Regions from separate parts of the Pectobacterium parmentieri genome, predicted to be linked through region 1. Evidence: predicted binding sites of a transcription regulator. Region 1 holds the regulator's gene; the other holds the start of a gene.
The links. Region 1 encodes ArgR, which controls arginine synthesis, uptake and breakdown. Its sites were predicted from a motif close to ANTGAATAAAAATACANT; they were not measured.
Positions count from the first base shown of each region.

Region 1 (7,666 bases):
GCGCGACGTGCTTTTGCCTCACCAATCGACATACGGCGGTTGATGTCTTTAACCTGCTCGATCGTCAGACCGGTTTCTTCTTCGATCTGCTGCAGTTTCTGTAGGCTGCGGGTGACGTCTTCTTCAACATCATTCAGCTTTTCAGACCAGGGTTTGCCCATTGCTACTGCTGCGGCAAACCAACTGTTGTTGGTTTCATTGCCAGTGAACATGGTGACGAAGTTTTTCTTCGGCATTTTGCATTGTTCAACGCACAACTTGATGATCAAACGCTCTTGAGTACGAACGCGATCCATCATAGAGCGCATGCTGTTAACCAGGAAATCGAACTGTTTCGGTACCAGACGGAACTGTTTGAACACTTCAGACAGGTTCAGAATTTCCTGTGCGGCCAGCGCATGACTGCGACCGTGGGCTTTGATCACCTGACGGGTTGTTTCATATTGCTCACGTAGTTCAGTGAACTTCTCACGCGCCAGTTCAGGATCGATACTGTTGTCGTCTTCTTCCTCGTCTTCGTCTTCTTCCTCGTCATCATCGCTTATTTCTTCGCTCGAAAGCTCGGAACCAACGTGGGTCGCGGTAGGGGCAATGTCTTCTTCCGCATTAGGATCGACGAAACCGATGATCAGATCGGACAGGCGACTTTCACCCGCTTCGACGCGATCGTATTGTTCCAGCAGGTAGGTAATGGCCTCAGGATACTCGGCGACAGAGCACTGAACCTGGTTGATACCGTCTTCAATACGCTTGGCGATATCGATCTCGCCTTCACGCGTCAACAGCTCAACGGTACCCATTTCACGCATGTACATGCGAACCGGATCGGTAGTACGACCAATTTCCGATTCAACACTGGATAGAACCTGCGCAGCAGCCTCTGCCGCATCTTCATCGGCATCATTGGTGTTTTCGGCCAGCAGCAGATCGTCTGCATCAGGCGCTTCTTCCATCACCTGGATGCCCATGTCGTTAATCATCTGGATGATATCTTCGATCTGATCCGAGTCGATGATATCTTCCGGCAGATGGTCATTGACCTCAGCATAGGTCAGGTAGCCTTGCTCCTTACCACGGGTGACAAGCAGTTTAAGCTGTGACTGCGGGTTTTGCTCCATAAGACGGTATCCACACTTCAGAGTATTTGGGTTGGTGTCGGTCAGCGTAGTTCGCTAACAATAGCATTAGGGGTATTTTTATTATCGCCGCAGCCCCTGTAGCGGCTCTTTGCAGGGCTCGACCCTGCTATTTATCGGCAATTAAGCCTCTGTATCAGTGTTTTCTGGTCAACGCCAGTTGCAACGACCAAAGCTCTTTTTTTTCTTTGGCGTTGAGCCCATGTGTTCTGTCACGGGCTATCAATGTTTCTTGTCGCTGTTTCAACAGTTGATCGTAGAGCTCTGCCAGACTGATTCTGAACTTCTCGTCGAGCTCTTCCTCTACGATCATATGGTTCCACGAAGCCATGGTTTCAAGCTGCTTCCGGTATTTGCTGTCGCGATATTTTTCCAACAGCAGACCCATATTCATCCCTGGGCTGGCGTTGCAGGTTTTCACCAAGTCTTGAAACAGCGATAAGCCTGCCACTTTGTCTTCTTCAATACCTTCCAGTGCGAGGTCAGGAACCTCTGCCGCCAGTCTCGGGTTTTGTACTAAAAGTCCTACAAGTATACGCATAGTTGTGACTTTTAGTTGCGGCGGCTGGTAGGATTGAGCCTGCTCAGCCACTTTGGGCAGCAGTCTGTCCAACTGGTTGTCGTCTAAAATACCTAGTTTGTTGCCGAGCTGCTGGCGTAAATACAGCCGCAACGTCTCTCCCGGCACTTGGCCTATCAGCGGCAGTACCAGCGTGCTGAGCTTGGTTCGGCCGTCGGGCGAACTCATATCCACCTGCTGCTGCAACGTCTCAAACAGAAACTGCGACAACGGCAGAGCGTGTTCCATGCGCTGCTCAAATACGGCTTTGCCCTCTTTGCGCACCAGCGTGTCGGGGTCTTCACCGTCCGGCAGAAACATAAAGCGTAGCTGACGACCATCGTTCAAATAGGGTAGCGCAGTTTCCAGCGCACGCCATGCCGCTTCGCGTCCGGCACGGTCTCCGTCGTAACAACACACCACCAGGTCTGTGGCGCGAAATAGTAACTGAATGTGATCGGCGGTCGTGGAAGTCCCCAACGAGGCCACTGCATAATCAATACCAAACTGCGCCAGCGCCACCACATCCATGTAACCCTCAACAACCAAGAGTCGTTTGAGCTCAGTGTGGTTTTGCTGCGCTTCATACAGGCCGTACAGTTGGCGACCTTTATGAAAAATCTCTGTTTCCGGCGAGTTAAGATACTTTGGTGTACCATCGCCTAATACGCGTCCGCCAAAGGCAATCACCCGACCCCGTTTGTCGCGGATAGGAAACATCACACGCTCACGGAAGCGATCATACGTTCGGCCTTGATCGTTAGTCACCAGCATGCCGGCATCGTTCAATGTGCTGCGATCGTCATTATTGCGACCAAAGCGTTTTAAAACGTTATCCCAGCCGGGCGGGGCGAAGCCAATCGCAAAATGGCTGATGACGTCTGCGCTTAAACCGCGCTGTTGCAGATACTGTAACGCTGGCGTACCCACCGACTGAGTGAGCGCTTGCTGATAAAACCCGCTGAGCTGACCCATCAATTCGTACAGGCTTTGCCGCTGGTGGCGCTCTAACTGGGTTGGGCCTGTGCCAGTTTCATAAGGCACTTCGAGGCCATATTGCGTGGCAAGTTCTTCAATGGTTTCAACGAATTCGAGACGATCGTAATTCATCAAAAAGTCAATGGCATTGCCGTGTGCGCCACAGCCAAAACAGTGATAGAACTGTTTGTCACCGTTTACGGTGAATGAGGGGGTTTTTTCGTGATGGAACGGACAGCACGCATGGTAGTTTTTGCCCTGCTTTTTCAGTTTGACGCGCGCGTCAATGAGATCGACGATGTCGGTGCGAGCCAGCAGGTCATTAATAAATACGCGTGGGATTCGTCCAGCCATAAGCCCCTGGTGTATACCTTCTGCAACGTGGTTACATCGGATATAGCTTATAAACGACAACAAGCCGCGCTCCCTTTCGGAAAGCACGGCCTTCGTATGCAACTGCTAAGTCTGCGGATTAATCACGCGTAGGAGGGAGAACCCTCCTGAAAATTAATACAGACGAGTGCGGCGTGCGTTTTCTCGAGCCAATTTCTTCGCGTGACGTTTCACTGCAGAAGCTTTAGCGCGCTTGCGTTCGGTCGTTGGTTTTTCATAAAACTCACGACGACGAACTTCAGCCAGAACGCCTGCTTTTTCACAGGAACGTTTGAAGCGACGCAGAGCTACGTCGAACGGCTCGTTTTCACGTACTTTAATTACCGGCATGTGCCTCTCACCTCAATAAATTCGGTTTGCCGCTGGCCTTGTGCCAGCCTTTTCAAAATGGTGCGGAATTCTACTGCAAACGTGACGCCTTTGTAAAGCATTGCGGTGATCATAAAACGCGCAACCGAGGCCAGCACAGAAATCAGGCCGCTTATGGTAGACTATCTACAGTTTGAAGCAAGCGGCATTTACCGCGTGCTTGTATCGTCATCAAGGTAGGAACAGTAATGCGCGTATTGGGTATCGAAACATCCTGTGATGAAACTGGCGTGGCCATTTATGACACGGTAACCGGTTTGCTCGCTAATCAATTATACAGCCAGGTCAAATTGCATGCTGACTACGGTGGCGTAGTGCCTGAGCTTGCCTCACGTGACCACGTGCGTAAAACGGTTCCGTTGATTCAGGCAGCGCTGGGTGAAGCTGGATTACAGGCCGGTGACATTGATGGTGTGGCTTATACCGCGGGGCCAGGCTTAGTTGGCGCATTATTGGTTGGTGCGACGGTTGGTCGTGCTCTGGCGTTTGCCTGGGGTGTGCCAGCGATTCCTGTGCACCACATGGAAGGGCATTTGCTGGCACCCATGCTGGAAGATAACCCACCTGCGTTTCCCTTCGTTGCGCTGCTGGTTTCTGGTGGCCACACGCAGCTCATCAGCGTGACGGGCATTGGTGAATACCGTTTGCTGGGTGAGTCGGTTGACGATGCGGCGGGTGAAGCGTTTGATAAGACCGCCAAGTTACTGGGATTGGATTATCCAGGTGGCCCGATGCTGTCGAAAATGGCGCAGGCGGGCGATCCCCATCGCTTTACGTTTCCACGCCCAATGACCGATCGGCCGGGGTTAGATTTCAGCTTCTCTGGACTAAAAACGTTTGCTGCTAATACGATCCGTAGCAATGGTGATGACGAGCAAACGCGTGCCGATATTGCACGTGCATTTGAAGATGCTGTTGTGGATACGCTGGCTATCAAGTGTCGTCGTGCGCTGGATGAAACAGGTTTTAAACGACTGGTTATGGCTGGGGGCGTGAGCGCCAACCGGACGTTGCGCCAGCGTTTAGGTGAGGTGATGGCAAAACGCGGTGGTGAAGTATTTTATGCGCGCCCCGAATTCTGCACGGATAACGGCGCGATGATTGCCTACGCGGGCAGCGTTCGCCTGGTTCATGGTGCGAGCCAGACGCTTGGTGTATCTGTTCGACCACGCTGGCCATTGGCTGAATTGCCCGCAGTGTAAGCATTCGAGTGATAATCGCTACGTGTAGCAGATTCTACACGTAGCAAAAAGCGGCAGCGGACGAGCTAATTACAACTCTTGTTCGAATAACACCAAAATTGCTTCGTAAAGCTGTTTGACGCTGAAGCCTCTTGCTGGCGTGGTGAAGATGGTGTCATCACCCGCAATGGTGCCCAGAATGCCTTCAGATTTTCCTAGTGAGTCTAACAGGCGGGCTATGAGTTGCGCGGCACCTGGGCTTGTGTGGATCACGATGACCGCGTCATTGTAGTCTACGTCTAACACCAGATTCTTTAGCGGGCTGGATGTGGTAGGGACACCGAGTTCGGCAGGGAGACAATACACCATCTCCATTTTGGCATTGCGTGTGCGCACTGCACCAAATTTCGTTAGCATGCGTGACACTTTGGATTGGTTGATGTTTTCAAATCCTTCGTCTTGCAATGCTTGAACAATTTCACTTTGGGAACTGAACTTCTCTTCCTTTAATAGCGCCTTGAACGCTTTAACGAGGTCTTCTTGTTTTGTCGAATTTCGCATTCTGCACCGGATTAATTGTTAGGGTTAATCTTTCTATTATGCAGTTGTGTGAATTTTTATGCAATTAAATTGCGTATAATTCCAGTCTATTTCCCCATATATGCGCTAGTCGCTGTTTTCAAAAAAATTCAGTCTCTTGGGTAGTCCAAAAAATGCGTCCTGCGTCACATAAAAGTAAATCAAATGTTATCAGAATGATGTTGTTTGGACGTCATTGATCGGTGTAATGTAGCGCACTGGTTAAACACACGTGAATTAACACCACGTTATAGCTCAATAGCTTATTAACTTTACTTACCTTTCGAACGAATGGCTGTTTTTGATTTATTATTAGAGACATAGCGTATTTTTATCTCTCATGTTATTTGCAGAAAGATAAGTAAACTGATTTTACCTTTGTTTTTTATATTTTGTTTATAACCAAATGAATTCACGGCACTTTTTTATTTTACGATAATAAGGAGTTTAGGATGAAAGTTGCAGTTCTCGGAGCAGCAGGTGGTATCGGTCAGGCACTCGCACTCCTCCTCAAAACCCAGCTTCCTTCAGGTTCAGAACTATCCCTTTACGATATTGCTCCGGTAACACCGGGTGTTGCTGTCGATCTGAGCCATATTCCTACAGCAGTGAAGATCAAAGGCTATAGCGGTGAAGACGCTAAACCAGCGCTTGCTGGTGCGGATATTGTGCTGATTTCCGCTGGCGTGGCACGTAAACCTGGTATGGATCGTTCCGATCTGTTCAATGTCAACGCAGGTATTGTGCGCAACCTGGTTGAGCAAATTGCGGTTACCTGCCCGAAAGCCTGCATCGGGATCATTACTAACCCCGTGAACACGACCGTCGCTATTGCAGCCGAAGTGCTGAAAAAAGCCGGCGTGTATGACAAAAACAAACTGTTCGGCGTAACCACGCTGGATATCATCCGCTCCAACACGTTTGTTGCTGAGTTGAAAGGCAAACAGCCGCAGGATATTAACGTACCGGTTATCGGTGGGCACTCTGGTGTGACGATTCTGCCTCTGCTGTCTCAGGTTCCTGGTATCAGCTTCAGCGAACAGGAAGTGGCCGATCTGACCAAACGTATTCAGAATGCAGGCACCGAGGTTGTTGAAGCCAAAGCGGGTGGCGGATCGGCTACGCTGTCTATGGGGCAGGCTGCTGCGCGTTTTGGTTTGTCTCTGGTCCGCGCGCTGCAAGGCGAAAGTGGTGTGGTGGAATGTGCTTACGTTGAAAGCGATGGCAAACATGCACGCTTCTTCGCTCAGCCGATTCTGTTAGGTAAAGATGGCGTCGCTGAACGTAAAGACATTGGCGCATTAAGTGCGTTTGAGCAAAATGCACTAAACAGTATGTTGGACACGCTGAAGCAGGATATTGAGTTAGGCGAGACCTTCATCAAATAATTACGATTGTTAATAATACGCAGAATAAAAAGCCGGAGATGTCGATCTCCGGCTTTTCTTATTTTAATCGGGGCGGATGAGTTTTTTTCTGTCGATAAGCTCATTGGTTTCTGGATTGTAATATCGACTAGGCCAAATCTCTGATGGGTGAATACTCAGCGCATCGGCGATAAGCCATTCCCCTTTGGGCCAAGGGCGTGAGAGCGCGTTAGCTAACGTAGATGAGCTTAATCCGGCTGCTCGCGATACTGCCGCCAGCGTTGTATTTTTCTTGCGCAGTGCAGCAATGATATCAGCGGGATGCCAGTCTTGTTTCCTTAAAATCATAATCCTTCCCTTATTTGCTATAAGACGACTGTAGATTAGTGGTATAAATAACGGATGTTAGTTATATGCCGAGCTAACATGACATTATTATTTGGAAATAATATAGCATTAATTTTCCTTAAAATTCTCAATATATTTCCAAAATAAACGCGTTTTTGTTAGGGATGGCACTATCAGGATGAAAGGCAATGAAAAAAGAGTGGTTTGCTACCAGCGAATTGGTTGGAGTCGGCGGCCTTCCGAAATCAAGACAAGGATTGAATAAGCGCGCCCGTGAGGATGGATGGGAGAAACGCCGCCGCAAAGGCGTCCAGGGACGGGGGGTAGAGTATTCAATTCACAGCTTGCCGGAGACGGTAAGACAGTCCCTATTACTCGACATCGAGCCTTCCGCCTACTCGGCGAGACAGCCTGCGGCATTAGCCGTATGGATGCAGATCTATCAGCAACTATCTGAGAAAGAAAGAGATGAGCTAATTGCTTATATTCTGCGGGTCGGGGTGTCTACTACGCTGAGCCAGTTGGGTATTACCCCTTCGGATGGGGACGTTGCCTCATCAATGGAAATTGGTTGATTTGCCACTGATATGTGCTCTGTCGTTAATCTTAGCGATAGAGAGGAACCTGTATTTTTCTTTTGCTTTGTAGCTGTGTTCTGGCCGCGATGTTTGGGCATCGCGCAGGATTTAATCATTTCTTCTATTACTTAGGTGTGTCGGTAACGCGTAAAAGTTAGCGGTTTAGGTAATTATAGTC
Region 1 is NZ_CP015749.1:3,309,254-3,316,919, reverse strand. It holds gene rpoD (RNA polymerase sigma factor RpoD) at 1-1,118, opposite strand, end outside; gene dnaG (DNA primase) at 1,273-3,027, opposite strand; gene rpsU (30S ribosomal protein S21) at 3,181-3,396, opposite strand; gene tsaD (tRNA (adenosine(37)-N6)-threonylcarbamoyltransferase complex transferase subunit TsaD) at 3,624-4,637, shown strand; gene argR (transcriptional regulator ArgR) at 4,707-5,177, opposite strand; gene mdh (malate dehydrogenase) at 5,648-6,583, shown strand; gene A8F97_RS15025 (helix-turn-helix domain-containing protein) at 6,647-6,910, opposite strand; gene A8F97_RS15020 (DNA-binding protein) at 7,099-7,485, shown strand.

Region 2 (7,666 bases), 2.1 Mb from region 1:
GAGTGAGGGCCGCGTGGCGCAGTTCATTGCCAGTGAACGCGATACGGTATCGGCTGATGAACCGGCGATCCGGGCAGTGCTGGATCGGCTGTTTCCTGACGCGGGCGAAGAGATTGACTGGCAAAAAGTGGCCGCCGCCGTTGCCTTGACGCGCCGTATTGCGATTATTTCTGGTGGTCCGGGAACGGGGAAAACCACGACGGTTGCCAAGCTGTTGGCGGCGCTGATTGAGTTGAATACGGGAGAGGCGTTACGTATTCAATTGGCTGCGCCTACTGGAAAGGCGGCCGCACGGCTAACGGAATCATTGGGGCTGGCATTGCACCGTCTGGCGGTGGATCAGACGCAGCGAGAGGCGTTTCCACAGGAAGCGACAACACTGCATCGGCTTTTAGGCGCGGTGACGGATAGCCAGCGGCTGCGTCACCATCAGGAAAATCCACTGCATCTGGATGTGCTGATTGTGGATGAGGCGTCGATGGTCGATCTGCCGATGATGGCGAATGTGATCGCCGCGCTTCCGGCACAGGCCCGAATTATCTTTCTGGGTGACCGCGATCAGCTAGCGTCCGTCGAGGCGGGGGCGGTGTTAGGTGACATCTGCCGTTTTGCCGAGGCTGGCTATAGCCGTGGACGAACGCAGCAATTGCAGCGCCTGACGGGCTGTATGCTGGATGGAAGCGGTCCTGAAGGGCAGACGACGGTGGGTGACAGTATCTGCCTGTTACGCCGCAGCTACCGCTTCGATCCGCATTCCGGTATTGGGCAACTGGCGCTGGCGGTGAACGGTGGCGATGAGGCTCGCGTGCGTGCGGTGCTGAACGGCGAGTTTGCCGATATCACCTGTAGTCCGTTAGCCGAAGCTGAAGAGTATCAGGTGATGTTGGCGCAGTGTGTCGAGGGGTATCGTGATTATCTACAGCTTATCACTGTGGGAGCGCCGCCGGATGCAGTGTTACTTGCCTTCCAGCGTTATCGTCAACTGTGTGCGTTGCGTGAAGGGCCGTTTGGCGTAGCCGGTCTCAATCAGCGTATCGAGCAGGCTTTGCATCAGTCTGGGCTGATTCAGCGCAGCCGCAATCCGCTTAACCGCTGGTATCCCGGCCGACCGGTGATGATTGAGCGTAATGATGCCGCGTTGGGTCTGTTTAATGGTGATATCGGTATTGCAATGATGGGAGAAAACAGGGAGCTGCGCGTATTTTTCCCCTTGCCGAATGGCGAAACCAAAGATGTTACGCCAAGCCGTCTGCCGCCGCATGAAACGGCTTATGCGATGACGGTGCATAAATCGCAGGGATCGGAGTTCGATCATACTGCGCTAGTACTGCCGAACCATTACTTACCCGTGCTGACCCGAGAGTTGGTGTATACCGCCATCACGCGTGCGCGCCAGCGTTTGTCGCTCTATACCGATGTTCGCATACTCTGTCGGGCGGTGAAAACGCCAACACAGCGCTATAGCGGCTTGGAAGAGAGGATTAGCGCACTAATGGGACATTGAATAGGGTTCTGCTTTTGAACGAGCGCTAAAGTCAGGCGGACTCGCGCTCAATCAGCGAAAAACCAATATCCATGACGGGGGATGGCACGTCTTTCCCCTCAATCTTTTCTGCCAGTATTGCTGCGGCATCGGTACCGATTCTCCAGCGATCGATTCTGACTGTGGTAATGGTTGGCGTGTTGTGTGCCGCGAAATCAAGATCGCCAAATCCCATGACTGCCAGTTGCTTCGGCACCGCTAATCCTCTGGCGGCGGCCTCGATAATCACACCTTGCGCTAGCGTATCGGAACTGCAAATGATGACATCAAAAGCCTCGCCATCGGCGAGAAGTTCGCTCAGCCCCTGCCGACCTAATGCCAGCGTTGCGGGCCACGGGGCGATGGCTTCATGCACATAGCTTCCCGGTTGTTTTTGTATGATGTCGTAAATGCCTTTCTTACGCAGTCCGGCGCGTGCATCTTCCGTCCAGACAAGGCCGAAGCGCAAATGTCCCTTACCGATCAAATACTGCCCGATGGTATTCCCGATACTTTCATGGGAAAAACCGACCAGCATATCGAGCGGTGTTGGAGTCAGATCCCAGATTTCGACGACGGGGATTGCGGCGTTGAGCAGAAGGCGTTTGAGTTCGGGCGTATGGTGAATACCGGTGAGAACAATACCATCAGGGCGGCGAGAAAGCAGAGTGGTGACAATCTCCGCCTCGGATTCATTGGTATAGCCAGAGACGCACAGCAGCATGTGGTAACCGCGCGCGGCCAGCTCATCGCTAATTGCCTGAACAGTATCAACAAACATGTTGTTGTTGATTTGCGGCACCACGACGGCAATGAGTTTGCTGCGCCGGGAAGCCAGCCCACCCGCTAACATATTGGGGATGTAGCCTGTGGCTTGGACAGCTTCCATCACCTTGTTCACGGTTTCCGCACGAACAATTTTCGGGTTGTTCAGTGCACGGCTGACGGTCATGGGCGAAATACCCGCGGCGCGTGCCACATCTTCAAGCGTGGGCGCGCGAGGCGGGGTGCTGCTGGCGTTCTTATCGTGTTTCAATCACCGGTTCTCTTTTGAGGTTGCGCGCACATTCACGTGTTGCGAGATTATCGTTGATGGTACATCGGTTTTCCAGTCACCTGTATTTTTAGCAACCAGCCTGAATTTTCTCGTTTTTTCGGGCTGACACCTAAATTTTCCGCTTCGTATTTTGGTTTTATCCTCTTATTTTTTGTGGTGATTGCGCAATCATTATTTGGTTGCTTAGGATGTGTTTTTGGTATTTTAATGATTATTTTGTGATCTAAGTTGCATGTTTTTTCTTCATTTGTCGCTATCTTCCTTTCTGTTTGTAAATGTTAGCGCAATCATTTTAAGGGGTGAGACATGACCATCAGTGCAAATTCAGCGGCGGTTAGTTATGCAAAAGCCACGAATGTCAGAACGGCTGCCGAATCGGGCGATCGGATCGAATGGGTAAAACTCTCTCTGGCGTTTTTGCCGTTGGCAACGCCAGTCAGCGATGCAAAAGTGCTGACCGGAAGGCAAAAACCGCTGACCGAAGTCGCTATTATTTTTGCGGAAATTCGCAGTCGTGATGGGTTTGAAGGAGTGGGGTTCAGCTACTCCAAGCGGGCGGGTGGGCAAGGTATCTATGCTCACGCGAAAGAAATTGCGGATAACCTGTTAGGCGAAGATCCGAATGATATCGATAAGATCTATACCAAATTGCTGTGGGCCGGCGCATCGGTTGGCCGCAGCGGAATGGCAGTGCAGGCCATTTCTCCGCTCGACATCGCACTGTGGGACATGAAAGCCAAGCGTGCAAGTTTGCCTCTGTCGAAGTTGTTGGGTTCACATCGTGATTCCGTTCAGTGCTACAACACCTCCGGTGGCTTCCTGCATACGCCGTTGGATCAGGTATTAAAAAATGTCGTGATTTCTCGCGAAAGCGGTATCGGCGGAATCAAACTAAAAGTGGGGCAGCCGAATACTGCGGAGGATATCCGTCGTCTCACGGCGGTGCGAGAAGCGTTGGGAGACGATTTCCCGCTGATGGTGGATGCCAATCAGCAGTGGGATCGCGAAACAGCGATTCGGATGGGCAGAAAGATGGAAGCCTTTAATCTGGTCTGGATTGAAGAGCCGCTGGATGCCTACGATGTGGAAGGTCATGCGGCGCTGACGGCTGCGCTGGATACGCCGATTGCCACGGGTGAGATGTTGACCAGTTTCCGCGAGCATGAACAGTTGATTCTCGGTAACGCCAGTGACTTCGTGCAGCCGGATGCACCGCGCGTAGGTGGGATTTCTCCTTTCCTGAGAATCATGGATTTGGCAGCGAAGCACGGTCGTAAGCTGGCACCGCATTTTGCGATGGAAGTGCATTTACATCTGGCCGCCGCTTATCCGATTGAGCCCTGGTTGGAGCACTTCGAGTGGCTGAATCCGCTCTTCAACGAACAACTCGAGTTACGCGATGGGCGCATGTGGGTATCCGATCGTCTGGGGCTTGGGTTTACGCTGAGTGAACAAGCAAGGAAGTGGACGACGCTGAGCTGTGAGTTTGGCAAGCAGCCATAAGCGGATTAACGCGCTGTGGCCGATGTTACGATCGGCCACGAGAAGCGTTATTGAATGAAATAATTCAGAGGTCTAGTACCAGAATCTTTGATCGCCGCTGGTAGTTGTACAACTCCTGTTTCTTCTTCGGCAGCATCTCCACCTCGGCGGGTAAAAAGCCACGTTCCTGGAACCAGTGGATGCTGTGCGTCGTCAGCACAAACAGCTTTTGCAGACCCTGCTGGCGTGCCTGAGCGGCAACGCGCTGTAATAGCATATCGCCACGCGATGAACTACGGTAATCCGGGTGAACCGCAACGCAGGCCATTTCACCGATGCTCTCTTCCGGGAACGGGTAAAGCGCGGCACAGGCGATGGTCAGGTTATCGCGTGCGACAACGGTGAATTTGTCGATCTCCATTTCCAACTGCTCACGTGAGCGCCTGACCAGAATGCCTTGTTCTTCCAGCGGGCGAATCAACTCCAGAATGCCGCCGATGTCATTAATGGTTGCACGGCGAACCTGCTCGGCGCTTTCCATCACAATCTGCGTGCCGATGCCGTCGCGTGAGAACAGTTCCTGCAACAAGGCACCGTCGTCCTGATAGCTGATCAAGTGGCTGCGACGCACACCGCTACGACAGGCTTTGACTGCGCCGCGCAGAAATCTGACCGTACCAGAGTGGTAATCGCCGGCCTGTTCCAGTACATCAATACGCTGCTGCGCATCGTCTGGGAACAACTCGGAAATGATGCGTCCTTCCTCATTGGTCACACCCTGTGAGGAGCAGAAGCCGATCATCTTCTCTGCTTTCAGCTTAATGGCGAGCTGGGTTGCGACCTCTTCCGAGGTTAAGTTGAAACTTTCACCCGTCACGGAAACCGCAACTGGGCCGAGCAGCACAATTGCGCCACTATTTAACTGGCGATGAACCGCTTCTTCATCAATGCGACGAATACGACCGCTGTGGCAGTAGTCCACGCCGTCATCAACGCCAAGCGGCTGGGCGATAATAAAATTACCGCTGACGACATTAATGTGGGCACCTTGCAGTGGTGTGTTGTTCAGGCTCATAGACAGCCGAGCGGTGATGTCCAGTTGCAGCATGCCCGCCGCCTGTTTGACCAGTTCCAGCGTGGCGCTGTCGGTGATACGGGTATTTTTATGGTAGTGGGGCTCGTAGTGGTGTGTTGTCAGGTTGGCATCGATCTGGGGGCGGGCACCATAAACCACCACCAACTTGATCCCCAAACTGTGTAACAACCCAATATCATTTACGATGCTAGAGAAGTTGGCATGTTCAATGGCCTCGCCACCTAACATGATGACAAACGTTTTGCCACGGTGGGCATTGATATAGGGAACTGAATGGCGGAAGCCCTGAACCAGCTCTGTACTACGTTCCTTCACTGTGAGCCCTCTTTGCATTTTTATTCGTAATTTCTGTATTTTTATTCTTTATGACATAAAACGCAAGAGGAAGTATTAACCAGAAAAGCACGGTTAATACTTCAAATTTATGATATCCGCCTGTTATAAGGCCTGCACATGATTTTTGCATGACAGAGCGAAGCTGATTCGTTAAAGTTTTTGACAATTTTTACCTTTATTCATTTTTTGATGGCATATCCAGCACTGTGGCACCACGACAATGCAGGGTAGCGCACAGCAATAAGATCGGAGTGGCATGTCTCATTCGAATCATCATCTGACTCGGCGGCGTCTATTACAAAGCGCAGCAGCAACCTGGCTATTAAGCGTAAGCGGTGTAGGAATGGCAGCGACCACACAGGTTATCGCCGTGCGCGTCTGGCCATCCTCCGCCTATACCCGCGTTGCGTTAGAATCTAACCACCCGCTGAAATATAAACAGTTTAGTTTGAGTAATCCTGAACGCATCGTGGTGGATATCGAAAATGTTCACCTGAACAGCGTACTGAAGGAGATTGCCAGCCAGTTTCAGCAGGATAACGATCCGCTGATTAAAGAGGCGCGCATCGGGCAGTTTGATAAAAGTACGGTACGTTTGGTACTAGAACTCAAGCAGCAGGCAACGACTAAAGTCTTTACGCTGGGACCGGTGGCCGAATTTAAGCACCGGCTGGTATTGGATTTGTATCCTGCAGCAGGGCGCTACGATAACGAAGAAGATCCACTGCTGGCGCTGTTGGAGGATTACAACAAAGGCGAACTGGAGCGCACGCTGCCGGCAGAAGCGCCGAAAGCCGGGAAAGCGGGTCGCGATCGTCCGCTGATTATTATGCTCGACCCCGGTCACGGCGGTGAAGATCCCGGCGCGATTGGCAAGAATAAAACGCGTGAGAAAGACATTGTGCTACAAATTGCCCGTCGCCTGCGCAAGTTGATCGATAATGAATCCAACATGAAAGCGTATATGACGCGTAATGAAGATGTGTTCATTCCGCTGCGTGTGCGGGTGGCAAAAGCGCGCAAGCAGCGGGCCGACCTGTTCATTTCGATCCATGCAGATGCCTTTACCAACCGCTCAGCCAGGGGATCGTCGGTTTTTGCACTCTCGAAAAAAGGGGCAACCAGCACCGCCGCTAAATTTTTAGCTGAGACCCAGAACGAATCAGATTTGATCGGTGGAGTGAGCATGAGTGGCGATCGCTATCTGGATCACACCATGTTCGATCTGGTGCAGACCGTGACGATTGGCGATAGTCTGAAGTTTGGTAACGAGATCCTGACTCGACTGGGCAAGGTGAATCGCCTGCATAAAAATAGCGTCGATCAGGCTGGATTTGCGGTACTGAAAGCCCCGGATATCCCTTCTGTTCTGGTCGAGACGGCATTTATCAGTAATCTGGAAGAAGAGCGTAAGCTGCGCACCAGCCAGTTTCAGCAGCAGATTGCCGAATCTATTTTTGCGGGTATTAAAGCCTACTTCGCCAGTCAGGCTGAGCGATAGTGGGGGATCGTTACTATTACGCAGTGACCGCGTCTTGTCGGCGCGGTTCAGAGATAATGTGTCGTAGACGAGCGTAGAAGTAGGGTATGCGTAGAAAACATGTAACGCCAAAAACAAAAAAGCACCCGTTAAGGTGCTTTGTCGCTTGGTTCTTAAGAAGACATAGTTTTAGTTGGTTGCGGGGGCCGGATTTGAACCGACGACCTTCGGGTTATGAGCCCGACGAGCTACCAGGCTGCTCCACCCCGCGTCCGTAATAACTAATCTTCACTGCTTTTGATGGACGACTCACATCAATTGGTTGCGGGGGCCGGATTTGAACCGACGACCTTCGGGTTATGAGCCCGACGAGCTACCAGGCTGCTCCACCCCGCGTCCGTAATAACTAATCTTTACTGCTTTTGATGGACGACTCACATCAATTGGTTGCGGGGGCCGGATTTGAACCGACGACCTTCGGGTTATGAGCCCGACGAGCTACCAGGCTGCTCCACCCCGCGTCCGTGGATGCGCACTATACTCTCCATGAACATTGATGCAACCTATTTCTGTAAAAAGCGCCGCATTTGGCTGTTAGGTGATTGATTTACCATCTGATGGGTTGTTTTGTGAACGTAATGGGGCGATTTACAGAAAATAGCTTCCTGCGATGCCGTGCGCCGAACCGTTTTT
Region 2 is NZ_CP015749.1:395,465-403,130, forward strand. It holds gene recD (exodeoxyribonuclease V subunit alpha) at 1-1,504, shown strand, start outside; gene A8F97_RS01715 (LacI family DNA-binding transcriptional regulator) at 1,536-2,558, opposite strand; gene A8F97_RS01720 (L-talarate/galactarate dehydratase) at 2,886-4,082, shown strand; gene argA (amino-acid N-acetyltransferase) at 4,147-5,490, opposite strand; gene amiC (N-acetylmuramoyl-L-alanine amidase AmiC) at 5,750-6,994, shown strand; tRNA gene A8F97_RS01735 (tRNA-Met) at 7,168-7,244, opposite strand; tRNA gene A8F97_RS01740 (tRNA-Met) at 7,293-7,369, opposite strand; tRNA gene A8F97_RS01745 (tRNA-Met) at 7,418-7,494, opposite strand.
Region 2: a site for ArgR is predicted at 5,505-5,522, ahead of argA (amino-acid N-acetyltransferase). Genes of this name have one in related genera too.